3 regions of the Paludibacterium sp. B53371 genome follow, and region 1 is predicted to be linked to each of the others. Evidence: predicted binding sites of a transcription regulator. Region 1 holds the regulator's gene; each other region holds the start of a gene.
The links. Region 1 encodes sigma-54, which starts transcription at its own class of promoters, with help from an activator protein. Its sites were predicted from a motif close to CTGGCACGCTTCATGCTT; they were not measured.
Positions count from the first base shown of each region.

Region 2: flgB (flagellar basal body rod protein FlgB) is a predicted target of sigma-54. The motif match lies at 4,372-4,389, and genes of this name have one in related genera.
Region 3: JNO51_RS09185 (4Fe-4S dicluster domain-containing protein) is a predicted target of sigma-54. The motif match lies at 3,439-3,456, and genes of this name have one in related genera.

Region 1 is NZ_CP069163.1:2,628,484-2,638,046, forward strand. Features, by position in the region: gene lptC (LPS export ABC transporter periplasmic protein LptC) at 1-486, shown strand, start outside; gene lptA (lipopolysaccharide transport periplasmic protein LptA) at 476-1,015, shown strand; gene lptB (LPS export ABC transporter ATP-binding protein) at 1,018-1,746, shown strand; gene JNO51_RS12570 (RNA polymerase factor sigma-54) at 1,753-3,180, shown strand; gene hpf (ribosome hibernation-promoting factor, HPF/YfiA family) at 3,250-3,564, shown strand; gene ptsN (PTS IIA-like nitrogen regulatory protein PtsN) at 3,665-4,126, shown strand; gene hprK (HPr(Ser) kinase/phosphatase) at 4,119-5,075, shown strand; gene rapZ (RNase adapter RapZ) at 5,056-5,901, shown strand; gene JNO51_RS12595 (flavin prenyltransferase UbiX) at 5,941-6,558, shown strand; gene JNO51_RS12600 (NAD(P)H-hydrate dehydratase) at 6,555-8,042, shown strand; gene JNO51_RS12605 (DMT family transporter) at 8,029-8,928, shown strand; gene JNO51_RS12610 (sensor histidine kinase) at 9,035-9,563, shown strand, end outside.
Region 2 is NZ_CP069163.1:1,256,461-1,266,023, forward strand. Features, by position in the region: gene JNO51_RS06040 (ABC transporter substrate-binding protein) at 1-921, opposite strand, end outside; gene JNO51_RS06045 (LysR family transcriptional regulator) at 1,224-2,129, opposite strand; gene JNO51_RS06050 (KUP/HAK/KT family potassium transporter) at 2,211-4,124, opposite strand; gene flgB (flagellar basal body rod protein FlgB) at 4,414-4,824, shown strand; gene flgC (flagellar basal body rod protein FlgC) at 4,830-5,240, shown strand; gene JNO51_RS06065 (flagellar hook assembly protein FlgD) at 5,259-5,990, shown strand; gene flgE (flagellar hook protein FlgE) at 6,023-7,288, shown strand; gene JNO51_RS06075 (flagellar basal body rod protein FlgF) at 7,314-8,054, shown strand; gene flgG (flagellar basal-body rod protein FlgG) at 8,085-8,867, shown strand; gene JNO51_RS06085 (flagellar basal body L-ring protein FlgH) at 8,898-9,563, shown strand, end outside.
Region 3 is NZ_CP069163.1:1,916,207-1,925,769, forward strand. Features, by position in the region: gene JNO51_RS09175 (respiratory chain complex I subunit 1 family protein) at 1-680, opposite strand, end outside; gene hyfB (hydrogenase 4 subunit B) at 691-2,715, opposite strand; gene JNO51_RS09185 (4Fe-4S dicluster domain-containing protein) at 2,712-3,281, opposite strand; gene JNO51_RS09190 (lipocalin family protein) at 3,702-4,256, shown strand; gene JNO51_RS09195 (hypothetical protein) at 4,270-4,689, opposite strand; gene JNO51_RS09200 (hypothetical protein) at 4,867-5,208, opposite strand; gene JNO51_RS09205 (helix-turn-helix transcriptional regulator) at 5,401-6,543, shown strand; gene JNO51_RS09210 (GNAT family N-acetyltransferase) at 6,561-7,019, opposite strand; gene JNO51_RS09215 (bifunctional 2-polyprenyl-6-hydroxyphenol methylase/3-demethylubiquinol 3-O-methyltransferase UbiG) at 7,126-7,875, opposite strand; gene JNO51_RS09220 (LysE family translocator) at 7,904-8,536, opposite strand; gene JNO51_RS09225 (pyridoxal-dependent decarboxylase) at 8,595-9,563, opposite strand, start outside.

The DNA of each region.
Region 1 (9,563 bases):
GTCTCCAAGCTGGGCAGCTTCGGCCATGATCTCGATCCGTCCCAGCCCGAATATGTTGCCGAGAAAATCGACGCGACACGCTTTGATGAGCAAGGGCGCGTCCTGCAGCACATGATTGCCGACAGACTGTGGCAGTACCCCAACCAGCGCGAGCTGTATTTCAATCAGGGCAACATCGCGCTGTTCAAGAATGGACAGCTGGATTACACGCTGATCGCCGACAACGGGCGTTACAATACCGAGTCGCGCGTCGCGTTCCTTGAGCATAAGGCGCATCTGCAGAAACCGGCGGTCGCGGGTCAGCCGCCGATGACGCTGGACAGCTCTGCCATGACCGTCGACACCGTCCGTCACTACGCCAGCTCACCGATGCCGACCACCGTTCACTATGGCAGCAGTGTCGCCAATTCGACGGGTTTCAATTACGACCAAAAGACCGGCATCGTGAACATGCTGTCTTATGCAAAGGCCACTTATGTTCAATAAATCCGCCCTGCTGCTGACACTCCTTGCCCTGGCCACCCCGCTGGCGTTCGCCGAAAAAGCCGACAGCGGCAAGCCGATCCAGATCAGCGCCGACCGCGCCACGCTCGACCAGATCAAGGGCATCACCGAATGGGATGGCGCGGTCGTGGTCATCCAGGGCACCATGCTGATGCATGCCGACCACCTGACGGTCACCCGTGACGCTCAGGGCAATCAGACCATGATCGCCACCGGCAAGCTGGTCACCTTCCGTCAGAAGGCGGATGATACGCCGGAAAAGAAAAATGTCTGGATCGACGGGCAGGCCAAGCGCATCGACTACAGCACGGTCACCCATACCGCCATCCTGACCACCAATGCCCGCGTCAAGAAGGGGGATGACCTGCTGATCGGCGACGTCATCGTCTACAACACCGAAACCCAGGTCTATCAGAGCCAGGGCGGCAGCGGCAATACCGCCAACAAGGGCCGGGTCACCGCCATCATCCAGCCACAAAAGAAAGACGCCAGCAGCGGCGCCGGAAAGTGATCATGACCGATAGCGTATTGACAGTGCAGCGCCTGAAAAAGCGCTACAAGAACCGCACGGTAGTCAAGGATGTCTCGCTGCAGATCAAGAGTGGCGAAGTCGTGGGTTTGCTGGGGCCGAATGGTGCCGGCAAGACCACCAGCTTTTACATGATCGTCGGTCTGGTCGGTGCCGATGACGGTGAAATCACCATCAACGAGCAGTCCATCACCCACATGCCGATCCACCGTCGGGCGCGGCTCGGGCTGGGCTATCTGCCGCAGGAAGCCTCGATCTTCCGCAAGATGACGGTCGACGAAAACATCCGCGCCATTCTGGAGATCACCGGCTTCAAGAAAGACGAACTGGAAAAAGAGCTCGACCTGCTGCTGGATGACCTGAACATCGCCCATCTGCGCAACAGCAATGCCCTGTCGCTGTCCGGCGGCGAGCGGCGCCGGGTGGAAATTGCCCGCGTGCTGGCCACGCGGCCACGCTTCATCCTGCTGGATGAACCCTTTGCCGGGGTCGATCCGATTGCCGTCATCGACATCCAGAAGATCATTTCCTTCCTCAAGGAACGCGGTATCGGCGTACTGATCACCGACCACAACGTGCGAGAAACACTGCGGATCTGCGACCGCGCCTACATCATCAGCGACGGTGCCGTGCTGGCTGCCGGCGAGCCGGAAACACTGGTCAACGACGAGCGGGTACGCAAAGTCTACCTGGGCGAGCATTTCCATCTGTAAACCATCATGAAGCAAAGCCTCCAGCTCAAAGTCTCCCAGCAGTTGACCCTGACGCCGCAATTGCAGCAGTCGATCAAGCTGCTGCAACTGTCGACGGTCGAACTGCAAGCCGAAGTCGAACGCTATCTGCTGGAAAACCCGCTGCTCGAGCGCGATGAAGACACCCCCGGCGAACCCGGCCTGCCGGAGCGCCCGATGGAAAGCAGCCACAGCGAAGAGGTCCCGAAGCAGCAGGAGCAGGACACGGCGAGCGAACCGGGCATGGAAGCGCTGCAGGACTGGGGCAGCGGCAGCGGGACCGGCAGTGGTGGCAGCTACGACGACGAATTCGACCCCTTTTACAACGTGCCCTGTCATCAGACCCTGCGCGAGCTGTTGCTGTCGCAGCTGGGAGAAATCGACCTGCCGCAGCGCGACCACGCCGTCGTGCAACTGCTGATTGAAGAACTGGATGACGATGGCTACCTGACCACGCCACTGGCCGAACTGGTGGCCAGTCTGCCCGAAGAGCTGGCCCTGGACGAAGATGAACTGGCCGTCGGCCTGCGCATGCTGCAGCAGTTCGACCCCCCCGGCGTCGGCGCCCGCTCACTGCCCGAATCCCTGCAACTGCAACTGGCCAGATTACCGGCCAGCACCCCCGGCAAATCCCTGGCCGGCGACATCATCGCGCAGCACCTGGCCCTGCTCGGCGCCCGTGACTACACCCGCCTGCGCAAGCTGCTGGGCACCAGCGACGATGCCCTGCGCGAAGCCCAGACCCTGATCGCCCGCCTCAACCCGCGTCCGGCCAGCGGCTTCGACGCGCGCGACACCCATTACGTCACCCCGGACGTCACCGTCAGAAAGCGTAAAGGCCGCTGGGTGGCCGAGCTCAACAGCAGCGCCGTCCCGCAATTGCGCGTCAACCAGATCTACGCCCGCATGCTGTCGGAAAACCGCCAGCAATCCGGCGATCTCGGCAGTCGTCTGCAAGAGGCACGGTGGCTGGTCAAGAACATTCAACAGCGATTTGACACTATCCTGAAAGTGTCGGAAGCTATAGTCGACAAGCAGCAAGCGTTCTTTGAACAAGGCGAAGTGGCCATGCGGCCGATGATCCTGCGCAATATCGCCGATGAGCTCGGGCTGCACGAATCCACCGTCTCCAGAGTCACCACCCAGAAATATCTGCTCTGTCCCCGGGGACTTTTCGAGCTGAAATATTTCTTCGGCAGTGCCCTGGAAACCGACAGTGGCGAAGAATGCTCCGCCACCGCCATCAAGGCACATATCCGCAGGCTGATCGAACAGGAGAACCCATCCAGGCCACTGTCAGACAGCGCCATTGCCGAACAGCTATCCAGCCAGGGAATTCAGGTTGCAAGACGTACCGTTGCCAAGTATCGTGAAGCCATGCAGATAGCGCCGGTCAATCAAAGAAAGGCTCTGTAATCCAACATCCGGCTGTACGGCCGACCCGACCGTGCAGTCATCATGGCAACAAAGTAAGGAGTAAGGGTTATGAACATCAAAGTGACTGGTCTTCACCTCGAGATCACCCCGTCGTTGCGCGACTATATTGATGAGAAGCTCGAGCGCATCAGCCGCCATGTCGACGACCTGATCGATGTCTCCGTTACCCTGTCCGTGGACAAACTGGTCCAGAAAGCCGAGGTCAACGTTCACCTGTCCGGCAAGGACATCCATGTCGAAGCCACCGAGGCCGACATGTACGCCGCCATCGACCTGCTGATGGACAAGCTGGACCGTCAGGTGCTGAAGTTCAAGGAAAAGCAGACCGAGCACCGCGGCGCCCACCCGGAAGCTTCGCTGTAAAGTGACATTCAGTACTGCCGGGAACCTTCGGGTTCCCGTTTTTGTTTGCCAGACTTTTTGACGAAGCCGGTCCGCCCGGCCTCCGATGCCGCCAAACGCTATGAAACAGATCGGTAAGATTCTTTCCCGCGAGCACATCCTGCTCGACCTCGACGTCAGCAGCAAGAAAAGGGTTTTCGAGCAGGTCGGTCTGCTGATGGAAAATACCTGCGGCATCGCCCGCAGCGAGGTGTTCGATTGTCTGTTTGCCCGAGAAAAACTCGGCTCCACCGGCCTGGGTCAGGGGGTTGCCATTCCCCACGGCCGAGCCCAGGGACTCAAGGAAGCCGCGGCCATCTTCATCCGCCTGAAAGCGCCGATTCCTTTCGATGCCCCGGACGGCAAACCGGTACAAAGCCTGTTCGTCCTGCTGGTACCGGAACAGGCCACCGACCTGCACCTGCAGGTCCTGTCCGAGCTGGCGCAACTCTTCTCCAGCCGCCCGTTGCGCGAAAAAATGCTCACCGCCCAAAGCGTGGACGAGCTCTACCAGATTCTTTCCGAGTGGTCGACCCATGCCTAGCATAACCGTGCGCAAGCTTTACCAGGAAAACCAGCAAAAGCTTAATCTCAGCTGGGTTGTCGGGACGGCGGGCGCCGACAACATTATCGGCATCGACGAACAGCGCCCTACGCTGGCGCTGGTCGGCCACCTGAATTTCATCCACCCCAACCGTGTCCAGGTACTGGGCCTCGCCGAGGTCGATTACCTGAACCGGCTGGAACAGTCGGCGGCCAAAACCGCCCTCGACCAACTGTTCCACAAGAGCATGTCAGTGGTCATGGTGGCCAATGGCCAGCCGGTACCGAAACTGCTGCGCGACTACTGCCACTCCCACAGCGTGCCGCTGATGTCCACCCCGCTGGAAAGCCCTTACCTGATGGATGTGCTGCGCATCTATCTGGCTCGCGCGCTGGCCGTCTCCACCGTACTGCATGGCGTCTTCCTCGACGTCCTGGAAATCGGCGTACTGATCATGGGCGACTCGGCCATGGGCAAGAGCGAACTGGCCCTGGACCTGATCTCGCGCGGCCACGGCCTGGTGGCCGACGATGCCGTCGAACTCTACCGGATCGGGCCGGAAACCCTGGAAGGACGCTGCCCGCCTCTGCTGCGCGACTTCCTGGAGGTACGCGGGCTGGGCATTCTGAACATCCGCACCATCTTCGGCGAAACCGCCGTACGACCGAAGAAAGTACTGAAACTGATCATCCACCTGGTCAAGGCCAACGATCAGGCCATGCAGGCCCTCGACCGGCTGAACATCCAGTCGGAAACACAGGACATTCTCGGCGTCACGGTGCGCAAGGTCGTCCTGCCGGTGGCGGCCGGCCGCAACCTCGCCGTTCTGGTCGAAGCCGCCGTCCGCAACTACATCCTGCAACTGCGCGGCATCGACAGCACGCGCGAATTCATCGAACGTCACACCAATTTCCTGAAGGATCAGGAACATGCAACTGATATTGATTAGCGGGCAATCCGGTTCGGGAAAATCCATTGCCCTGCGGGCGCTGGAAGACTCGGGTTTCTACTGCGTCGACAACCTGCCCGCCACCATGCTGAGCGAGGCCGTGTCGCTGTATCAGGATTACGGCTTCGAGCAGATCGGCATCAGCGTGGATGTCCGCTCCAGCCCCTCCCTCGGTGCGCTGCCCCATGAAATGCAGAAGCTGCGCGAACAAGGCGTCGATGTGCGCCTGCTGTTCCTTGAAGCGCAGGACGACACCCTGGTCAAACGCTTTTCCGAAACCCGCCGCCGCCACCCGCTGGCCGGCAACGGACTCCTGACCATCAACGAATGCATCCTGGCCGAGAAAGACATGCTGGGCAGCATCCAGGAACTCGGCGCCCGCTTCGACACCACCGACCTCGTTCCCAATGCCCTGCGCAGCTGGGTCAAGGACCTGGTGTCGGCAGACAGCAGCCGCCTGACCCTGGTACTGCAATCCTTCGGCTTCAAGCACGGCGTCCCGCTCGATCTGGACTTCGCCTTTGACGTGCGCTGCCTGCCCAACCCCTACTACAACCCGCAACTGCGGCCGCTGACCGGCAAGGATCAACCCGTCATCGACTTCTTCCTGCAAGAGCCCGCCGTCGCCGAAATGACCGAAGACATCCGCCGCATCATTGCCCGCTGGCTGCCCTGCTTCAACCAGGAAAGCCGCAGCTACCTGACCGTGGCCATCGGCTGTACCGGCGGCCAGCACCGCTCGGTCTACATTGCCGAGCAACTGGCGAAATGCTTCCCTGACCAGCAAATCATGCTTCGCCACCGCCAGTTACAATATGCCGACTAGGGCCGCCGCACGCGACCCGTTCACCGAACGAGCATCACCATGCGCCAGATTCAAACCATCGCCGTTGCCCTGACCGGCGCCTCGGGCCTGCCCTACGGCCTGCGCCTGATCGACTGCCTGATCGCCGCCGGCGTGCGGGTCTGGGTGCTCTACTCCCAGGCCGCCCAGGTCGTTGCCCAGCAAGAGCTGGGACTCACCCTGCCGGGCCGTCCGGCCGACGCCGAACAATGGTTCATCGAACAAAGCGGCGCCGAACCCGGCCAACTGAAAGTCTTCGGCCGCGAAGAATGGTTTGCCCCGGTGGCCTCGGGCACCAACCCGGCCGATGCCATGGTGGTCTGCCCGTGCTCGATGGGCACCCTGGCGGCCATCGCCCATGGCCTGTCGGACAACCTGATCGAGCGGGCCGCCGATGTCAGCCTCAAGGAGGGCCGCAAACTCATCCTGGTCCCGCGCGAGACCCCCTTCTCGGCCCTGCACCTGGAGAACATGCTCAAGCTGGCCCGCCTCGGCGCGGTCATCCTGCCCCCCAGCCCCGGCTTCTACACCCACCCGAAATCCGTCGACGACATGGTGGACTTCATCGTGGCACGCATCATGGACCAGCTCGGGGTACCGCATAACCTGATCCAGCGCTGGGGTGAAACCCGGCCATGAGCAGCGCCATCTACAGCGGTGCCGCCCTGCGCGCACTGGAACAGCGCGCCGAGACACTGGGCATCGACCTGATGGCCCGCGCCGGCCAGTCTGCCGCCCGGTGGATAGCGGCTCGCTGGCCGACAGGCGCCCACATCCTGCTGGCCGCCGGCCCCGGCAACAATGGCGGCGATGCCCTGGTCTGCGCGACCGCCCTGCTGCACGCCGGATTCCGGGCCGAAGTGCTGCTGCCGGCGGCCCCCAGAACGGCGGCGGCACGCCAGGCACTGGCCGCCTGGCAAGCCGTACAAGGCACGACCCTGGCAGAGCTGCCGACCGATGCCACCCGCCCCGACCTGCTGGTGGACGGTCTGTTCGGCATCGGCGCAGATCGACCATTCGATCCCTTCTGGTGTGCGCTACTCGATCGACTGCAGGCTCTGCATGTACCGACCCTGGCACTCGACGTACCGACCGGACTCGATGCCTGGCAGGGCACCGCCCGCAACCGGGTGCTGCGCGCCGATGCCACCCTGACCTTCCTCAGTCACAAACCGGGTCTGCTGACCGGTGACGGACCGGACCTGGCCGGCGAAATCTACCTCGACACCCTGCAGCACCCGGGCTGGGCCGGCGAAGCCCCCGAAGGGGCGGTCTATCATCCGGTCGACCTGAGCGCCCTGCTGCGCCCCCTCAACAGCCACAAAGGCCGCTTCGGTACCCTCGCCATCGCCGGGGGCGCCGAAGGCATGCTGGGCGCCGCCCTGCTGGCCGGCCGCGCCGCCCTGGCGGCAGGCGCCGGCAAAGTCCTGCTGGCCACCCTGGACGACCGGCTTGCCGTCGACCCGACCGCGCCCGAACTGATGATCCGGCCCGCCGATCCCCTGCCCGACTGTGACGTACTGGTCATCGGTCCCGGACTGGGACAGGATCTGCGCGCGCGGCAACTGCTGCAACAGGCACTCGCCCACCCCGGCCCCCTGCTGCTGGACGCCGATGCCCTCAACCTGCTCGCCGGCGCCAGCGAGCTGCAGAACCAGCTGGCCGAACGACGCTGGCCCAGCCTGATCACCCCGCACCCGGCCGAAGCCGCCCGATTGCTCGAGACCGACACCGCCGCCGTGCAGGCAAACCGCCTGCACACCGTCAGGACGCTGGCCGCCCGACTGAATGCCGTCACCCTGCTCAAGGGAAGCGGCACACTGATCGCCGGCCCCGATGGCTACTACCATGTCAACACCAGCGGCGGGCCGGCCCTGGCCGCAGCCGGTCAGGGTGATGTCCTGAGCGGCCTGATCGGCGCCCTGCTGGCCCAGAAACTCGACCCGTTTGCCGCCGCCTCGCTCGGCGCCTACGTCCACGGCTGCGTGGCAAACCACTACACCCGGCAGCAGGGCGGTCCCATCGGCCTGAGCGCATCGGCCACCGCCACCGCCCTGTCCGCCGAACTCAACCGCCTGCTGCCCCGTCAGCGCACTCTCCCGGGGACCCATGCACAGCCCTGACCAACGCCGCGCCACCCTCGCCGGACTCGGCGCCGTCCTGGCCTGGTCAACCGTCGCCAGCGCCTTCAAGCTGAGCCTGCAGCACCTGACCCCGTCCCAACTGCTGCTGTGGGCCAATCTCGCCTCCCTGCTCTGCCTGCTGGCCATCCTCAGCGTTCAGGGCAGGCTGGGTGAACTGCGCACCAGCTGGCGCGCCCACTGGCAGCGCTCGCTGCTGCTCGGCGCCATCAACCCCTTTGCCTACTATCTGGTGCTGTTCCAGGCCTACGCCCTGCTGCCGGCACAGGAAGCACAGGCCATCAATTACACCTGGGCCCTGACGCTGTCGCTTCTCTCCGTCCCCGTCCTCAAACAACGCCTGCGCAGCCAGGACATGCTGGCGGCCCTGGTCTGCTACCTCGGCGTCCTCGCCATCGCCACCCATGGCGACCTACTGTCACTGCACTTCGGCAACCCGCAGGGCGTCATCCTGGCACTGGGATCGACCCTGCTGTGGGCCGGCTACTGGCTGGCCAACACGCGCGACCGCCGTGAGCCGGTGATCGGCCTGACACTCAACTTTGCCTGTGCCCTGCCGCTGATCCTGCTGTGGTGCGCCTGGCGCGGCCAGCTGCAGTGGCCCTCCTGGCAAGGCCTGCTCGGCGGCAGCTATGTCGGTGCCTTCGAAATGGGCTTTACCTTCGTACTATGGCTCTCGGCCCTCAAACGCGCCGTCAATACCGCACGCATCGCCAATCTCATCTTCCTGTCCCCCCTGCTCTCGCTGCTGCTCATCCACCTGCTGGCCGGCGAAGCCATCCTGCCCTCCACCCTGTACGGACTGGCACTGATCCTGTTCGGACTGCTGCTGCAGAAATGGCCTGCGCCCCGTCCGGCCACCGCCTGACCCACCGATCTGCATCGACAATGGCATTAATCAACTATTCATGATTGTGTTTTGCATTTTGCATCCGGCTTATTTACGATGAGAAGGAGTGAGGAAGCCGCCCATCATGATGAAAAGCATCAAGGCTCAACTGACTGTCTGGCTGATCGTCGGCATTACCGTGATCCTATCGGTCATGGGCTACGTCTCTTTCAGCAACAGCAAAGCCCAAGGCGAAGCCGACTATCAGGCTTTGCGCACCGCATTGAAAGAGCGTCTCGCGCTGTCGCTTCCGCACGGCGTCTGGCAGCTGGATGACCAATACATCCAGCTGACACTGGATGCCGAACTGGGCTGGCAATCGCTGATTGCCATCCGTATCAAGGGCGATGCCGGCCTCAACATCGGCCGCATCCGCGACAGCCGCGGCCTGCGCGACATGACCCCCAGCGAAGAACCCGTGGCCGACGATGTCCTGACCATCCCCATCGTCTATCAGGGCAAAGAAAAACTCGGCATTGCCCAGGTCTACCTGTCACGGCGCGACCTGAATGCCCAGCTGCGCAGCCGCCTGACCGAAAGCGTGGTGCAGATCGTCCTGCTCGACTTCCTCATCCTGATCATGATGAGCTACGCCCTGCGCCATTTCGTCTTCC
Region 2 (9,563 bases), 1.4 Mb from region 1:
CGACCACTCCATCCACTTGTAGCTGCAGACCGGATGCTTGGCCTCGCTGGCCAGCATGGTGGTATCGGCCCAGCCGGTGGCGCCTTCCTTGGGAATGGTTTCACCGATCGGGAATTTCTCCGCCGTCAGGCTATTGACGGTGTAGCCCCAGGCGCTGGTCGCCGCGATGCCCTCGTTCTTGAAGTCATTCATCTGTACGGTGACGTCATGCCAGTAGCGGTGGGTCAGCTGTTTTTGCTGGCGCAACAGCTTGAGCACCGCGGCATACTGGGTTTCGTTCAGTTCGTAGGGGTCCTTGATGCCCAGTGCCGGGTTCTTGGCCATCAGGTACATGGCGGCGTCGGCAATATAGATCGGACCGTCATAGGCTTGTACCCGGCCCTTGTTCGGCTTGCCGTCCGGCAGGGTCATCGGCTCGAAGACCACGTTCCAGCTGCTTGGTGCCGTCTTGAAAATCTTGCTGTTATAGGCCAGGAAGTTGGCCCCCCACTGATAGGGCGTACCGTAGTGCTGGCCGTTGACGGTAAACCAGCTGCCGTTCTGCAGCCGGCTGTCCAGGGTCTTCCAGCTGGGAATCAGGGCGGTGTTGATCGCCTGCACCTTCTTGCCGTAGATCAGTCGCAGCGAGGCGTCACCCGAGGCGGTGACCAGATCGTAATTGCCCGATCCCATCAGCGACACCATCTCGTCGGAGGTGGCTGCGGTTTTGACATTGACCTGGCAGCCTGTCTGTTTTTCAAATGCCGTGACCCAGTCGTAGTTCTTGTCGTTGGCACCGCGTTCGATGTAGCCCGGCCAGGCAATGATGTTGAGCTGGCCCTCGCCGGCACCCAGATGGGTCAGCGGTGCGGCCTGGCTGGCCGGGAAGGTCAGGACGCCCAGCGTCAGCAGACCGGCTTTGATGTGCATCGTCTTGAACATGTTTCTCTCCTGTGTAGCGTTACGTAGCTAACTGACATGTAGAAGCGCGGCAGATCTGCGTCTGCCTATGCTCGTTGCATCATAAGAAAGCGTCTGATTTCGAGCTAATGCTCCAGACCTATAGAAACGTTCGGTTTTTCAGAATGCAGCCAGGCAAGGGAGGGAAGGCTGATGCCGACTAGCTGAATTGGGAGGGGGTGCAGCCGGTTGCTGGTGGGCCGGCGGTGCCGGAGGGGGGAAATTTGTTCTGAATTTCCGAACGGTGGTGGTGTGTATTCGGTAAATTAGATTGCTAAATCGCCTCAGCCACGGCCCCGGCTATGTTCGCGGGCAATCAGCAAGAAATGGCGGGTGATGTCGGACAGGCGTGAGCCGCGACGCCAGGCAATGCCGAGCTGCAGCGAGGGCATGGTTTCCTGCAGGCTGCGCACCTCCAGCCGGTCGCCATCCAGCGACCAGGGGCGGTAGAGCATGTCTGGCAGGATGGCCAGCCCCTCGCCACTGGCGACCAGACTGCGCGCCCCTTCGACCGACTCGGTGCGCAGCACGACGTTGGGGCGGTGGCCGGCCTGGCGCCAGGACGAGGTGATGCTGTCTTCCAGTTCATCCAGCCGCAGCATGACCAGTGGTTCACTGACCATTTCCGTGATCGAGATGGCGCCGAGTTCCAGCAGGGGATGGTTGGTCGGCAGCCACAGGCGGTAGGGCGATTCCATCAGGGTTTCTGCCTCGATGGCCTGGCGATTCTGGATGTTGGAGACGATCAGCACGGCAGCATCCAGTTCGCCGTTGACCAGCAGATGCTCGATATAGTCGCGCTGGTCTTCGATGACCTTGACGTCGACCTTGGGAAAGGTGCGGCGATAGCGGCCCAGCAGATAGGGCAGGAAATAGCCGGTCACCAGGCTGGTGACCCCCAGGTTGAGTTGACCGGTCATGGTGTCCGGCCGGGCGGAGAGGGCTTGCTGCGCATTGCGCACACTGCCGAGGATCTGATGGGCATGGCTGAGGAACTGGTGTCCGGCATGGGTCAGTACCATACCGCGGGCGTGACGCTGGAACAGGGTGGCTGCCAGGTCGGCCTCCAGTGCCTTGATGGCTTCGGTCAGCACGGATTGCGACACATTCAGTGCGTGGGCGGCCCCGGTGATCGACTCGGCTTCGGCCACTGCGATGAAGTAACGAATGTTTTTCAGTGATAGCGCCATGACTCCCCCTGGCTGGCAGTATACGGAGGCGCAAGGCGAATGCTCAATGCTTATGTCTTTGTGATGCGCGGCGAAAAGGGCTTAACGCAAGTGGACGGGCATGATTTCCGAGGACAGCTGCACGTACACCCCCATACCGTAGTAGTAATAAGTTGGCTGCGAGACGGTGCGCAGGAACTGGAACAGGCGGAAGCCCATGCGTTTTGTCCGCCCCAGGGTGCGGGACGGCAGCAGGTTCTCGACGGCGACGTGTACGATCCAGTGCCGCCGGTCGGTCGGCAGGGCGATTTCCTTCTGCTGTGCCATTTCCTCCAGCAGGTTTTCCACGTTGGGTTCTTCCATGAAGCCGAAGCTGACGTTGACGCTGAGGATGCTGCCACGGCCCGGTGTCTGCTCGAAGACCGTGATCTGATAGCGGTTGCCGTGTACGTAGGGCACCTTGGGGTGGTTGACGGTCACGAAGATGAGGTTGCGCGGCAGGATGCCATAACGGTCCCAGATGAGCTGCAGCAGGGCCGGGGTATGGTCATGCAGGCGGTGTGGTGCACGCGGGATCATCAGAATGGCGTTGCGCTCGACAAAATGCCGGCTCTGGCGGTGCAGTTCGATCAGCTCGGTCATGTTCATGGTGTGTTTGCGCGAGTAGGCCGCCGAAGTGGCCTGCCTGCCCCACTGCCAGGTGACCATGACGATGAATACCACCAACCCGATGCTGATTGGTACATAGCCGCCCTCAAGGAATTTCAGACTGCTGGCACCGAGAAAGGCGCCATTGACGGCGGTGATCGGGACCCAGACCAGCCTTGCGCGGGCGCGGGTCCATTGCCAGTGCTCCTGCGCGATGGGCAGCATGGCGCTGGAGGTGATCAGCATGACCCCGGCAACAGCCAGGCCATAGGCCGCCGCCAGGTTGTGGCTGGATCCGAAGACCACCACCAGGGTGATGCTGCCGAGGTACAGCGACCAGTTGACGAAGCTGATATAGATCTGGCCCGTGTGCTCGATATCGGTATGCACGATCCGCAGGCGCGGAAACAGGCCGAGACGAACCGCCTGCGACAGCAGGGAAAAGGTGCCGGTGATCAATGCCTGCGAGGCGATGATGGTGCTCAGGGTCGCCAGAATGATCATCGGGTAGAGCAGGGGCGGCGGCACCATGCTGAAAAACAGATTGGGCCAGTTCTGGCCCGGGTGAGCCAGAACGAAGGCGCCCTGGCCGAGATAGTTGAGCAGCAGGGCGGGGAAGACCACGCTGAACCAGCCCAGACGAATCGGGCGGGCGCCGAAATGCCCGAGATCGGCATACAGGGCTTCGCCACCGGTGACGCAGAGCATGACGGCCCCCAGGGTCATCAGCGAGGCGTGCCAGTGACGCTGCAGCAAAAACTGCAGGCCGTACCAGGGATTGAGTGCCTGCAGAATTTCCGGGGTGGTCATGATCTGCCGCAGTCCGAGCAGGGCGATGGACAGGAACCACAGGAGCAGCACCGGGCTGAAAATCTTGCTGATCTTGCCGCTGCCGACGGATTGCAGGGCAAAGAGCAGCGTCAGCAGTGCCAGGGTGATCGGCGTCACCAGCTCGCTCTGTCCGGGCAGTGCGATGTCCAGACCTTCGACGGCCGCCAGTACGCTGATGGCCGGAGAGATCATGCCGTCGCCGATCAGCAGGCCGGCACCGAGAATCAGGGCAATCAGGATCGGCCGGGTGCGCGATTGTCTGGCATTGCCGTACAGCAGGCTGTACAGCGCAAACAGACCACCCTCGCCATCATTGTCTGCCCGCAGAACCAGCAGGGCATATTTGAAGGCCACAATCAGGGTCAGTGCCCAGATCGCCAGTGAGGTGCCGCCGAGCACACTGTCTGGCGTCAGTGCCTGCAGTCCGGAGCCAAAGAAAATCTGGTGCAGCGCATAGAGCGGCGACGTGCCGATATTGCCGTAGACGATACCAATCGCCCCCAGGGTCGCAACGGCCAGTTTGCGATTCTCAGCCACGCCATGTCCCCATGTTCTCCCCGGCCGGGCCGGGTCTTTTAGGATTCTTAAGAGAATCATAGTCACACCAGACCCATTTTGAATATCTGTCGACCCTGTCCGCCATGGTGTTTCTCTTTTGCCGGGTGGCTGCAAGGCCTTGCCTGTCGGCGGCAATTCTTGCCGCTGACGGTGGGTTTGGGGCGGGCGATGGGTTTTTTGTTAAATAAAAACGATAAAAATCAATCACTTAATTATTTTATATTTTCTGGCATGCTTCCTGCTTTATATGTCGCACCAGGAGGAAGACATGTTCGACAAAATCGCCAATGACTTTAAGTTCGATCAACGCGCACTGAATCTGCGCGCGTATCGCACTGAAGTGCTGGCCGGCAATATGGCCAACGCGGAAACGCCTTACTACAAGGCTGTCGACTTTGATTTTGCCGCCACCATGAAGGCTCAGATGGATGGTCATGGCAGTGGCAAGGATCTGGCGCTGATGGCCACCGATCCGCGTCATTTCAGTACTAATCCTGGTGATGGTGGCGCCTCGGTGCCGCTGCAATACCGCAATGCGGTGCAGCCCAGTGTCGACGGCAACACCGTGGATATGGATGTGGAGCGTGGTGCGTTCATGGATAACGCCTTGCAGTATCAAAGCACGCTGACCTTCCTCAATCATCGTATTTCGCAGCTGAATCTGGTTCTGAAGGGCTGATTGCCATGTCTCTGACCAATGTTTTTTCGATTGCCGGTTCGGCGCTGACAGCGCAGTCCATGCGACTGAGCGTGGTGGCCAGTAATATCGCCAACGCCGAAAGCGCGACCAGCTCGACCGGGCAACCCTACAAGGGTCGTCATGTGGTGTTTACCGCCATTCCGGTGACGGCCACCCAGCCGCTGGTGGCCGGGGTGCGGGTCACCTCGGTGGTGGAAGACAAGAGCCCGCCGATTCTGAAGTACGATCCGGCCAACCCGCTGGCAGATGCCCGCGGCTACGTCAATATGCCCAACGTCAATCCGGTAGAAGAGATGGCTGACATGATCTCGGCCTCGCGTTCGTATCAGACCAACGTTGAAGTGATGAATACCGCCAAAACCCTGATGCAGAAAACACTGCAGCTTGGCCAGTAATACTGAAAGGAATGCATCATGACCGTCTCGTCTACCAGCCAGTCCAATAGCAGCAACCCCTACGACATTCTGAACGGCAACAAGAGTTCGTCCAGCTCCACGTCCGGCAGCAGTACCGACCCGACCAGCGCTCAGGGGATTCAGGATCGCTTTCTGAAGCTGCTGACGACCCAGCTGCAGGCTCAGGATCCGATGAATCCGATGGAGAACAGTGAGATCACCAGTCAGATGGCGCAGATCAGCCAGGTGACCGGGATGCAGAACCTGAATACCACCATGCAGTCGCTGCTGCAGTCGCAAATGGCGTCGCAGTCGCTGATTGCCGCCACCACGGTCGGACATAGTGCCCTGGTTGCCGGCAATACCATGGGCTGGGACGGCAATACCAACGGCAACAAGACCATGGGGGCGGTTTCGCTGGCAGGTTCGGCTCAGCAACTGAATATTTCGGTGCAGGACGCCAACGGCAAGACGGTTTCCACTTTCAGTGTGCCGAGTCCGCAAAACGGCATGAATTCCTTCGCCTGGGATGGCAAGGACAGCAGCGGCAACGTCCTGCCGGCCGGCAACTATACCTTTACCGCCACGGCCTCCAATCAGGGGACCGACGGCTCGGCCGTGCAGGTCAAGGCCACGACCTACAACTACAAGACCATTGCCGCGGTGAGCTTTGCCGCTAACGGGGCGCCGCAGCTGGTGCTGAGTAACGGCAAGACCGTGGCCATGTCGGATGTGGCACAGATTTCCTGAGTGGAAAACGGAACAGAGATCGGAGCAAGAACATGGGTTTCCAACAAGGTCTGAGCGGTCTGAATGCCGCCTCCAAGCAGCTGGATGTGATCGGCAACAACATTGCCAACGCCAGCACGGTCGGCTTCAAGGGCTCGCGCGCCGAGTTCGGCGATATGTATGCCAACAGCTTTTATGGCGTGGCCTCGACCCAGGCCGGTATCGGGGTGCAGACGCTGGATGTGGCACAGCAGATGACCCAGGGCAATATCACCACCACCAACAATAATCTGGATATTGCCATCAACAATAACGGCTTCTTCATCGTGAAGACCGGCGCTTCGACCAGCGGGACCAGTACCGGCACGCTGGAGTACACGCGCAATGGTGAGTTCAAGGTCGATAATCAGGGCTATATCGTGAATGGTCCGGATCGCCTGCAGGGCTGGGTAGCCAGCAATGGCGTCGTGACCCAGGGGGCGACAGCCGACCTGCAGCTGCAGACTTCGCTGATTGCCCCGAGCACGACCTCCAAGGTCACCATGGGCGTCAACCTCGACTCCCGCTCCACGCCGCCGACGGTCGCCTTCAGCCCGACCACGCCGGCTTCCTATAACTGGTCCAACTCGACCTCGGTCTATGACTCGCTGGGTAATGCGCACAACATGACCCTGTATTATCGCAAGCAGACCCCGACGGCGACCGGTACCGACTGGAGCGTGTATGCCTATGTCGATGGCAATGCCGCGTCGATTGGCGGCGGTGCGGCTGGTGCGGCGACCACGATCAATTTCGGCTTGACCGGTTCGCTGACCACGGCCATGCCGCTGGCTGTGTCGTATACCCCGCCACCAGCGACCCCGACTGGGTCAACCTCGCCGATTGCCTATACCCTGAGCTATACTGGTTCGACGCAGTATGGCCAGACCTCGGGTACCAACTCGCTGACCAATGACGGTTATGCGGCGGGCACCGTGTCGTCGATCAATATCGATTCGACCGGCATCATCCAGGCCACCTATACCAACGGCCAGACCAAGACGATTGGTCAGGTGGCCCTGGCCAACTTCACCAACCAGCAGGGGCTGCAGCCGGTGGGCAACAATCGCTGGACCCAGACCTATTCCTCCGGTCCGGCCCAGGTGAATGCCCCGGGGTCCGGGACCGCCGGTACGCTGCGCGATTCGGCGCTGGAAGCGTCCAACGTTGACCTGACCACCGAGCTGGTGAACCTGATTACCGCTCAGCGCTACTACCAGGCCAACGCGCAGACCATCAAGGCACAAGACACGATCCAGCAGACGCTGGTGAACCTGTAAGCCTGACCTGAGGGACGTCTGAATCATGGATCGGATGCTGTTTCTGGCAATGAATGGTGCGAAGCACGTCGAATGGCAACAGGCGACGACTTCCAACAATCTGGCCAACGTCAACACCAATGGCTTCAAGGCCGAGCAAGTGTCGTTTCGTGCCTTGCCGGTCATTGGCGATGGTGCGCCGACGCGGACTTATGTGGTCGACAACACCATCGGCACCGATCTGTCGCAGGGCGCGCTGCAGCAAACCGGCAACCAGAACGACTTTGCCCTCGGAACCCCGGGCTTCTTTGCCGTGCAGGGGCCGGATGGCAAGGAGGCTTACAGCCGCGCCGGCGGATTTGTCGTGGACAGTGCCGGCACGCTGCGCACCCGCGGCGGTTTGCCGATCCTCGGGGATGGCGGTCCGATTGTTGCCCCGGCGGCCAGCAAGATTCAGCTGATGACCGACGGCACGGTGGTTGCCATTGCACTCGGGGTGTCCAACCCGACCCCGCAAACGCTGGGGCAGATCAAGATGGTCAACCCCGGCCCGAAGACGATGTACAAAGGGGAGGACGGGCTGTTTCGCATGAACGATGGCTCGACGCCGGCCGCAGACCAGAACGTCAAGCTGGTGGTCGGTGCCCTGGAGGCCAGTAATGTGAATGCGGTCGACAGCCTGGTGCAGATGATTTCCCACGGGCGCATGTTCGACATGAACGTCAAACTCATGACGACCGCGCAACAGAATGATCAGCAGGCGACCCAGTTGCTCGCCATGGGCTGAACCGGATAAGAACAAGAAGGAATCAACGTCATGATGCGTTCTCTGTATATCGCCAAGACCGGTATGGATGCCAGCCAGTTCAAGCTGGATGTGGTGTCGAACAACCTGGCCAACGTCAACACCGTCGGCTTCAAGCGCTCGGTCGCCGAGTTCGAGGATCTGTACTATCAGACGCTGCGTCAGCCCGGCGCCCAGCTGCCGAACGGCTCGAATACCCCGACCGGCCTGCTGGTCGGTACCGGTGCCGCCGCGGTGTCGACTTCGCGTGATCATACCCAGGGCACGCTGATCAGCTCGACCAACTCCTACAGTCTGGCGATTTCCGGTGACGGGTTTTTCAATATCACGCTGCCGGACGGTACCACGGCCTATACGCGCAACGGCGAGTTCCGTCGTGACAACAACGGCAATATGGTGACCCCGCAAGGTTATCAGCTCAATCCGAACATCAATATTCCGGCGACCGCGACCAATATGACGGTCTCTCTGGCCGGGGTGGTACAATATTACGTCAACGGCAGCACCACGCCGCAGACCGCCGGCCAGATTCAGACCAGTACCTTCATCAACCCGCAGGGTTTGCAGAGTCTGGGTGAAAACCTGTATGCGCAGACCGCCGCCTCCGGTGATCCGCAGACCGGCAATCCTGGTACGGATGACCGTGGCCAGATCAAGCAGGCGTTTCTGGAAAACTCCAACGTCAATGTGACGCAGGAGCTGGTTGACATGATTACCGCCCAGCGCGCGTTTGAAATGAACTCCAAGGCCATCACCACTGCGGATCAGATGCTGCAGAAGCTGACGCAGATGTGATGCCTGTCTGCTAACGGAATGATGATGAGCATGAATCGTTTACTGGCCTGCCTGCTGACCGCGCTGCTGGCTGGCTGCACCATGCAGGAACCGCCGCTGGTTCAGGGGCCGATGACGGCCCGGCCCCAGCCGCAGCCGCAACTGCAGGCCAATAACGGCTCCATCTTTCAGACCAGTACCTATCGCCCCCTGCTGGAGGACAGCCGTCCTAGCCTGGTAGGGGATACCCTGACGGTCAATATCCAGGAACAGACCTCGACCTCGGCCACCGAGCAGGTGACCGAGAGCCGCGCGTCCACCTTGAACGAGTCGGTGACCGGTGGTGTACAACTGCCGTTCCTCACGGGTCTGGGCGCCGGTCTGGCCGGTACCAATCTGAATACTGCCGGCGGGGCGACCCAGACCGGCAAGGGCAGCAATGCCCTGGCAACCACCTTTGTCAGCTCGATCTCGGTGACGGTGATCGAAGTGCTGGCCAACGGCAATCTGGTGATCAGCGGGGAAAAGCAGGTGCGCATCAATGGCGATATCGAGTCGATTCGCCTCTCCGGTGTGGTCAATCCGCGCGATATCGATGCCACCCGTTCGGTCTCGTCACTCAAGGTGGCCGATGCGCGCATCGAGCAGGAAACCAAGGGGACCAACCGGCTGTATAACGAACCGGGCTGGATGACCAAGATCTTCCTGTCCATCCTG
Region 3 (9,563 bases), 710 kb from region 1:
CCCAGCTTGAGCAAGGCCAGCGACGGACCGGAATACTCGGTCAGCGGCCCTTCCTGCAGCTCCTGTTCGGCCTCGGCCATGTCGAATGGCAGCTTGCCCATCTCAATAAATACGGTGAAGGCAAAGGCCAGCATGGCCAGACCGATCGCCGCCGGCGACTGCAGATAATTGCCGCCGATGCCGGCGCCAATCGCGCCCAGATTGGTCGTCCCCTCGATCAGCGCCACCACCAGCAGCGACAGGATCATGGTCGGTTCGACCAGAATGCCCAGCGTCAGCTCGCGACCGGCACCAATCCCGGCGAATGAACTCCCGGAGTCGATCCCCGACAGCGAGAAGAAGAAGCGCACCAGGGCAAACAGATAGGCAAAAGTGATCAGATCAGCCAGCGCCCCCAGAGGCGAGTGACGAATGAACGCCGGCAGCGCCATGGCCATCAGGAACATGGCACCGACAATCACATAGGGCGTGAGCCTGAAAACCATGCCGGAGGCCGCCGGAGCAATATCCTGGCGCTTGAACAGCTTGATGATGTCACGGTAGTCCTGCAGCACGCCCGGGCCGCGGCGCGAATGCATGCGGGCACGGATCATGCGTGACACACCGGTCATCAGGGGCGCCAGCAACAGCAGGATCACCCCCTGCAGCACGGCCAGCAGAATCATGTTCGGGTTCGGCATTGCAATGCTCCTATCGAACCGAGACCAGCAGCAGCGTGACCAGGGCCACGACCACATACAGGCAATAAACACGGAAATCACCACGCTGCAGCCAGGCGATGCGTCGGGCCAGCTGCTGCACACCGGCAACAATCGGGGCGATCAGGCGGGCATCCCACTGCGGCTCCAGCCGGGTGGCGCCATCCACCGCACCGGACAGGCCGCGATCGAACCAGGCCGACAGGCTCAGCGTCTGACGCAGGCGGTACAGACTGCCGAACATGAAGCCCACCGGCTGTGACATGCCTTCCGGCGACACGGTCATGCGCTTTTCCGTGACATAGCCGCAGGCCCAGGCATCGCCGGCATGGCGACGCGCCACGCGACGTCCCTGCATGGCAGCGATCAGCAGGAAAGGCAACAGCGGCAAAGCCAGCAGCAACAGTGCCAGCAGCGGCGTCGACACCACGGCCGGGGTGTTCAGTTGCCCCGAATGCAGCACCAGACCCTGGGCAACCGGCAAGACGAAGCCCCCGGTCAGCGAGGCGGCGACCCGGGCAAACAGCGGGGCCAGCCACGGCGCGCCGACACCGGCGCCGATGCACAATACGGCCAGCACCCCCATCGCCAGCAACATGCTGTAGGGCGCTTCCTCCGCATGCTCGGCATGTTCACTCATGGCCTGCCCGGAGAAGGTCATGCCCCATGCCTTGACGAAGCACAGCGCCGCCAGGGCACCGGTCAGCGCCAGCATGACGATGGCGACCGGACCGGCCAGCCGCATCATGAAGTCGCCGTCATGGCTCATGGCGAACAGGGCCTGATAGCTGAACCACTCGCTGACAAAGCCATTGAGCGGCGGCAAGGCACAGATCGACATGGCGCCGATCAGGAACACCAGGGCAGTCAGCGGCATGCGGCGCGCCAGTCCGCCCAGCAGGGTCATGTCGCGGGTATGAGTGCGATACAGAATGGCCCCGGCGCCAAAGAACATCAGGCCCTTGAACAGCGCGTGGTTGAACAGATGATAGAAGGCGGCCATCAGCGCCAGACCGGCCAGCGCGATGTGACCGGTCGCCAGGCCAAGCATGCCGGCACCCACCCCCATCAGGATGATGCCGACGTTTTCCACCGTCGAATAAGCCAGCAGACGCTTGATGTCCTGCTCGGCCAGGGCATACAGCACGCCCAGCACGGCGGACACGGCGCCGACGGCCAGCACCAGCAGCCCCCACCAGCTCGACTGGGCCCCCAGCAGATCAATCCCGACCTTGATGATCCCGAACACACCGATCTTGACCATCACCCCGGACATCATGGCCGAGGCATGCGACGGTGCCGCCGGGTGCGCACGCGGCAGCCAGCTGTGCAGCGGCACCATCCCGGCCTTGGCACCAAAACCAAGGAAGGCCAGCACAAACACCAGCGAGGACAGCCCCAGCGGCAGCTTCAGTCCGCGGAACGACTGGAAGTCCAGGCTGCCGCTGCGGCTGTAGAGCAGGAAGAAGGCCACCATGATCAGCACCGAACCGGCATGGGCGATCAGGAAATACAGCAACCCCGCCCCGACCGACTCTTCATCCTGATCGAAGATCACCAGGAAGTAGGACGCCAGCGACATGGCTTCAAAGAACACCAGGAACCAGAAGGCATTGTCGACCACCACCAGCGCCAGCATGGCGGCGATGAAGGTATTCATGAACAGCCCCATGGCCCAGGCGCCACGTCCCTGATATTCGCGTACATATGACTGCGAGTAGATTGCCGCCAGCATCGCCAGCACGGAGATGACCGCCACCATCAGGGCTGCCAGCATGTCCAGACGCAGGGTGAAATGAGCAAAGGAAAACGGACCGGCCAGATCGAGCATGAACACCCGCCCGGTCAGCAGGGTCGGCAAGGCGGACGCCAGTCCGGCAAAACCGCCGAGCAGGCCGGCCAGCGCCGACAGATTGATCGCCAGCCGCTCGCAGCGTGCCGCGGCGACCGAAGCCACGCCGCCGGCCAGGAACAGCAGCACCGACAACAGCAGATAACCCAGTGGCATCAGACTCATTTTGGCTCCCGGGAGAAATCGATCGAGACGGCAGCATTCAGCGCCTCACCGGCATCGGCACGCTTGCTATCGGCATCCTGTGCCAGCGTGCGGCGATCGATCAGTCGCAGCGCCTTGGTCGGACAAACTCGGACACATTCGGCCCCCGTGGCGCGGAAGTCGCACAGATCGCATTTGACCGCCACCTGCTTGACCCCCGGCTGCCAGTCCAGCATCGGATCCAGCGTGGCCGAGGTATCCGCCCCCGTGGCAGCGCCGCTGGTAACCGGCGGTGCCTGGTAGAGATGGCTGACCGCCACCACGCCGCTGACCGGGGTCCCGGAGGGGGTAATGGCGCCAAACGGACAGGCAATCGCACACAGCTTGCAGCCGATGCACAGCGTCTCGTTCAGCACTACCGCATCGCCTTCATGGGTAATGGCCTTGACCGGGCAGACGCGCGCACAGGGCGCGTCCTCGCAATGGCGGCATTGCACCGGCGCAGTCACCTGCCCGGTTCTGACCACCGTCAGACGTGGATGCGCCTGCAGGCCTTCAGCCTTGTGCACCATGGTGCAGGCCGCCATGCAGGTGTTACATCCAATACAACGTGTTGGCTCCGCAAAAACGAAGCGGCTCATAACCAATCCCCCGAAAAATCGACGCCAGCCTGCAATAGGGGCCTTCCATGCCTTGTCGCTGCGATGCGGCGAAACGTGCGCACGGAAGGTCTCCGCTCATGCATTGCACATGCCGTGCCAGCTCTCGTCTTTGCGGCAAAACAATTTCACCGGGAAATTATTCCCTTTGTCGCCAAGGGATTGGCCTGTATCAAGCCGGGGAGGTGCGGGCTGAGATGTCGACACCTGCGTCAGCACTTCGACACAAATGACGAAACCGGGGAAGAAAAATGACACTTCGACATCAAATCAGACGCGACAAGCCGGGGCCAAGTCGGGATAATCATTCAGGGCCTCATGCCCACGCTCGTACACTCAGGAATCAAGATGAAAAAAAACCTGCTTTTCCTGCTTTGCACACTACTACCCCTGGCGTCACAGGCAGACTCGCTCACTGCCATCCCGCGCCTCGACGTCAACCGCTATCTCGGCACCTGGTACGAAATTGCCAAGTATCCGAACTGGTTCCAGCGACATTGCGTCGCCGACACCACGGCGCAATACGATCTGAACAGCGACCATCAGCTGTCCGTACTCAATCGCTGCCGCAACAGCAAGGGGGAGATCGAACAAGCCAGCGGCATCGCGCGCCAGCTGGGAGGGCCGGATTCCGCCAGACTGGAAGTGAGTTTCGCCCCGACATGGCTGCAGATTGCGCCATTGGTATGGGGCGACTACTGGGTCATCGACCTGGATGCGAAATATCAGCTGGCCGCAGTCAGCGAGCCAACCCGCAAATATCTCTGGATCCTGTCGCGCACACCGCAAGTCAAACCTTCTGCCTATCAGAGTTTGCTGGCGCGCCTTGAAGTGATGGGATTTGATACGTCCGGGCTGACCCTGACCCCTCAGACCGGCATGACGGCCGATCAGCCGAACTGAGTCGTGCCCGGGCTCAGGCCCGGGCAATCAGGGAAGACGGGGAAGCGGCGGAGGCCGAAGCGAATGCGGCCTCAAGACCCGCCCTGCCGGATGCGACACGCGGACTGAGACGCCACTGCGCCATCAGCGCCGCCTGTCTGAACTGTTGTTGCAGCTGGGCAAAGCCGTCCGACTCCCCCTCTGTCCCGGAAGCCGGGTTATCTGCAGCCGCCTGCACCGGCGCAGGCCCCCGCATGGCGGCAGGCACGGACGGCACGCTGCTCACCACCCCCATCTGAGCCAGACTGAGCCCTGCCCCGGGCATCAGTCCGGCATGATCTGGCGGGTCGCCCTGATAGCCAGGGGTGGCGGCCACGCCGGCCAGGTCACTGGCATGACTGCTGGGCATCAGCGTGAGCGATGCCGGACTGCCGGGCACGATCGGGAAATCCATCCAGACTCCTGTTCTGATGCGACCACGCCAGACAGGCCCATGCTCAACGGCGTGTATCGCACACTAACAGCTTTGTCAGACAGTCGAACGGCAAAATTCCCGAAATCGGTTTTGAAATAATTACCAATTGTTAATGATGACCTTGTCCTAGAACAGAGCAGCCGGTTCGGACAGGACTCAGGCACTGGTCTGCAGCAACGAGCCGGGGCGATGCAAACCATTCCCCTCCATGCCGGCAGCCACATGGCGCATCATCTGCGACACGGCCAGCCGGCCCGGACCATGATGCAGTGCGACCCGCTGCAACATCGCCTCGACCAGCAAGGGATGGCGATGGCGAACACGCCGCGCCGCCGCCTCAAGCGCCAGCACCTTTCCGACCTTGCCCAGCTTGACTGGCATGACATGACCATGCTGAGGCAACTGCGCCAGGGCAGCCGCCGCAGCGAGTGCATATGGGCTGGCCTCGGCCCGGTGGTGATGCAGGGCATGCACGACGGGATGAACAGACAACGACATAACAACTCCGTATGAGGGGAGCCCTGCGATCAGGGCGACATATCGGAGAGTTTGTTGAAATGGCAAACGACTGAATCTAGGCGAATTCCTAAACTGACAGCCGCAGCCGGTCATTGGCGGTCAGTGGAACACTTGATATGCACCGCGCAATATATGCTATAAACATATATTAAACCCCTAACGGCGCTGGCGATGATCGACGCACACAGCCTCTCCCATCTCATCCACCTGATTTATCGTGCAGCCGAAGACCAGCAGGCATGGCCCGCCTTCCTGGCTGCCTTTGCCCGGACATTCCATGGCGGCCCCAGCGCCTTGTTCATGCATGACAGTCAATGCGGCGATTTATCCCGCCAGGGGGATAAGATCATGCTGCTGGAGTATCACGACTACGATTCGGCGTATGTGGAAAGCTATACGCGTCACTACGCCGCCTGCAGCCCATGGACCCGCGCCCAGGCCCAATTTGCGCCCGGACAGGCCGTCCTGTCGGAAATGCTCTGTCCGACTGACGCGCTGATCCGGACCGAGTTCTATCAAGACTGGCTGCGCCCGCAAGGCTTGATGTATTGCCTGGGCGGACTGGTCAGTCGCGACAATGGCCATACCATCATGCTGGCCACACTGCGCAGCGCCGGACAACCCGCCTTCGACCAGCAAGATCTGCGACATTACGATCTGCTGCAGCCCCACCTGAAACTGGCACTGGCCCTGCATCGCCGGCTGAGCCTGCTGAGCAGTCTGAACGGCGCACTGGATTCCCTGCCCCTGGCCTTGTGGTTGTGCAACCGTGAGGGCAAGGTGTTGCATGTCAACCAGGCAGGGCGACAGATCGCCAGCCGGCGACGCGGATTATGGATTGACGAAGGCGGAGGGCTGCACAGTGAACAAACGAGCGAAGATGCCGGCCTGCAAGCCGCCATGCGGCGCGCCTGCGGACACCAGGACGCCGGACATCGCAGCGGCAGCGCCCTGGCACTGAGCCGCCCTGACTCCACCACCACCCTGACGGTCATGCTGGCCCCCGTAAAGGAGGGGGCGACCGGACTGAGCGATGACACCCACGTCATCGTATTTGCCACCGACCCGGACGAGCGCACCTATGCGCCGGAGGAGCTGTTGATCCAGCGATTCGGCCTGACGCGCCGCCAGGCACAACTGGCGGGCTGGCTGATGCTGGGGGAGGACCTGAAGAGTTACGCCCGCCATTTCGACGTGGCTTACGACACGGCACGCAGCCACCTGAAACAGGTTTTTCTCAAGACAGGGGCACGTCGTCAAGCAGAATTGATCCGTATCCTGTTATCGGTGATGCCGACACAGAACGAGTCCTGAGGCCAGGGCGGGCAGGATCAGCCCTGATGCAGGCACTTGCCGAAACAGGCGGCCTCACTGCGGCCACTGTACCGCCCATAGTTGGCAATCCGCACATAGCCATGCCGCTGATAAAACGCCACGGCACGACGGTTGATTTCGCGGGTTTCCAGCCAGACTTCCTCATAGCCCATGCGCCGGGCCTCGGCTTCGAGATGCGCCAGCAATTTGCGCCCCACCCCCTGATGGCCCGGCACCGCATACATGCGCTTGATTTCGGCAATGCCGGGTTCCAGCGGGCGCAATGCCCCGCAGCCCACCGGCTCGCCGCGATCACCACGCGCCACCACAAAACAGGACTTGGCGCCCTTGAGTTCGGACGGATCAAAAGAAGCGCGACCGCTACTGCCGGTCAGATTGAACAACACCGTGGACAAAGCATTCTGCAGCATGACGGCATCGGCACAGGACGGGTCTTCATGAGTCAGCTGGTACATGGCTCACCTCCGTGATAATCGGTCGTTGTCGTTGCCCAACGGGCATTTCCCTTGATTTCAGAATAAGACTTGTCAGCGATAGTGCAAGAACGGACCTGCACCCTGATCAGCGGGCCGGCGCGTGGGCCACCACAATGATTTCGCCACTACTCTGCGGATCGAATGCGCCCCCCTGCCAATCGCCATACCAGTCAATCTTTCCGAATCCTGCCAGCGCCAGATGCTCGGCCAGACGTGGCTGTGACAAAAAACGCAACTGGCTCTCGCTGACCCAGTGACGACCGGCCGGCAACAGCTGGTAATGATCTTCAAAACGAATCAACTGCCCGATCTGCTCGACAAAGCGGTTCCAGTGCGCCAGGCGCTGCCCGTCAGGCAGCATGACCTCGCGCCGGGTCACCATGGGGGTCCAGTGCCGCCAGGCCCGCCTGAGGGGATTGCGCGTCTCGAACATCAGCCGACCGGCCGGACGCAAACGTTCACGCACCCCACTCAGCGTGGCGGCAATATCGCTGTCCGTCTGCAGGCACTGAAAGGCATGGCCGGTCATCGTCACCAGATCAAACATCGGCTCCGGCGGTACAAACGACAACTCGCCGACATGCCACTGCACCGTTTGCCCCGCATCCTTGGCCCGCGCGCACTGCACCATGGCCTCGGCCGGATCGATCGCCATCACCCGGTGGCCGCCGGCGGCCAGCCGCAAAGGCCAGCTGCCGGTGCCGCACCCCACATCCAGCACATCCAGTGATGTTTCGCCCAACTGAGACTGGTAAAACAACCAGTCATGCTCAGACTCATTGAAGGCATCATAAAAACGCGCCAGCGTGGCAGAGGTGTAGTGTTCGACTTCCATCATTCCTCCCGGGACCGCCAGAACCCATTTACGGGGCCTGCAAACGAGCCAGCCTGACCCCCATGCCGATAAACAGCAGGCCGCCGAGGCGACGCAGCCCAGCGAACAACCTGCCGTTGCGCAGCCTGGACTGTATCTGACCTGCACTAAAAGCATAAATGGCATGCACCAGACACACGATGGCGGCGATGGTCAGGTACATCACGGCAAACTGGGACCACAGAGGGCGGTCATTCACCAGGAATTGCGGCAAGAAGGCCGAAAAGAAGATCATGGTTTTCGGATTGCTGCCAGAGACGAACATCGCCTCACGCCAGACCCTTCCCCGGTCAAAGGAAGGGACATCGCCACGCACAACGGCCGTGGACCGACCCGGCGACGACGGCCATAACTGCCGCACGCCAAGCCAGAGCAGATACCCTGCCCCGACAAGCTTCATGATGAGAAAAAGAGGCGGCAACGTCTTGAGCACGGCCCCGACGCCGAGCGCCACCAGCAGCACCACCAGCAACTGCGCCAACAAATTACCCGACACGGTCACAAACGTGGCTCGCGGCCCATAGCGCAGCGTATTGCGAATAACCAGCAATACATTTGGCCCCGGGGACAAGGTCGTCGCCAGATAGGCCAGTGCAAACCAACACCACAGATGCCAGCTCATCGTTGCACCGCATTTATAATCAATGACATTTTCATACTGCATTTCTATCAGAACGGCGTCAAGCCTGACTTGCCCTGGCCAGGGCCTGACACACCCGCACCACATCGGATGCCTCGGTACGCCAGTTGCTGAAAGCCGCCCGAATGCCTTTCTGTCCCTGCCACACCCCCGGTGTCATGAACACCTCGCCCGCGGCATTCAGGCGTGTCAGCACCGCCATCGCCTCAGCGTGGCGCGGCCGGAAGATCACCACATTCAAGCGTGGCGGCTTGAGCAGCTCATAATCCGGCGAAGCCTGCAGCCATTCAGCGAGAGCGCTCGCCTGGCGGCAATTCTCCTCGACGATATGCCGCATGCCATCGCGCCCATAGGCCAGCAGACTGAACCACAGCGGCAGCGCACGGAAGCGGCGCGATTGCTCGATGCCACGATCCATCAGGGCCGGCAGGCTGTCATGCATTTCCAGATAGGGGGCGGCGACCGAGCAGCACTGCTGCAGCAGATCCGCGTGGGGCGTGAAGAAAATACCGCAGTCGTAAGGCACATTGAGCCATTTGTGGCCGTCGCAGGTGATGGAGTCGGCCAGCTCGATGCCCGCGGTCCAGCCATGCCGCGAAGGATCCAGGCGCGAAAACAGCCCGAAGGCACCATCAACATGCAACCAGGCCTGATGCTGGCGGCACAGGGCCGCAATGGCCGTCAAGTCATCAAAGTCAGTACCGGTGACCGTACCGGCACTGGCAATGACAATTTTGCCCGGTTCCGGGCTGGCGGCCAGCATGGCGGCCAGCGCCGCGACATCCATCGCTTCGCTGTCCGGCAGACAAGGCACGGCAGCGATCTGCTCGCGCCCCAGCCCGACCAGACCAAGCACCTTAAGACTGCTGGCATGCGGGGTGGCACTGAATACCCGGATCGCCGCCGGCCCGATGCCGTCTCGCGCAATGTCGCGCCCCTGACGCCAGCCGGCATGCTGGCGGGCGCAGACCATGGCCAGCAGATTGGCCGCCGTGGCCCCGGTGGTCAG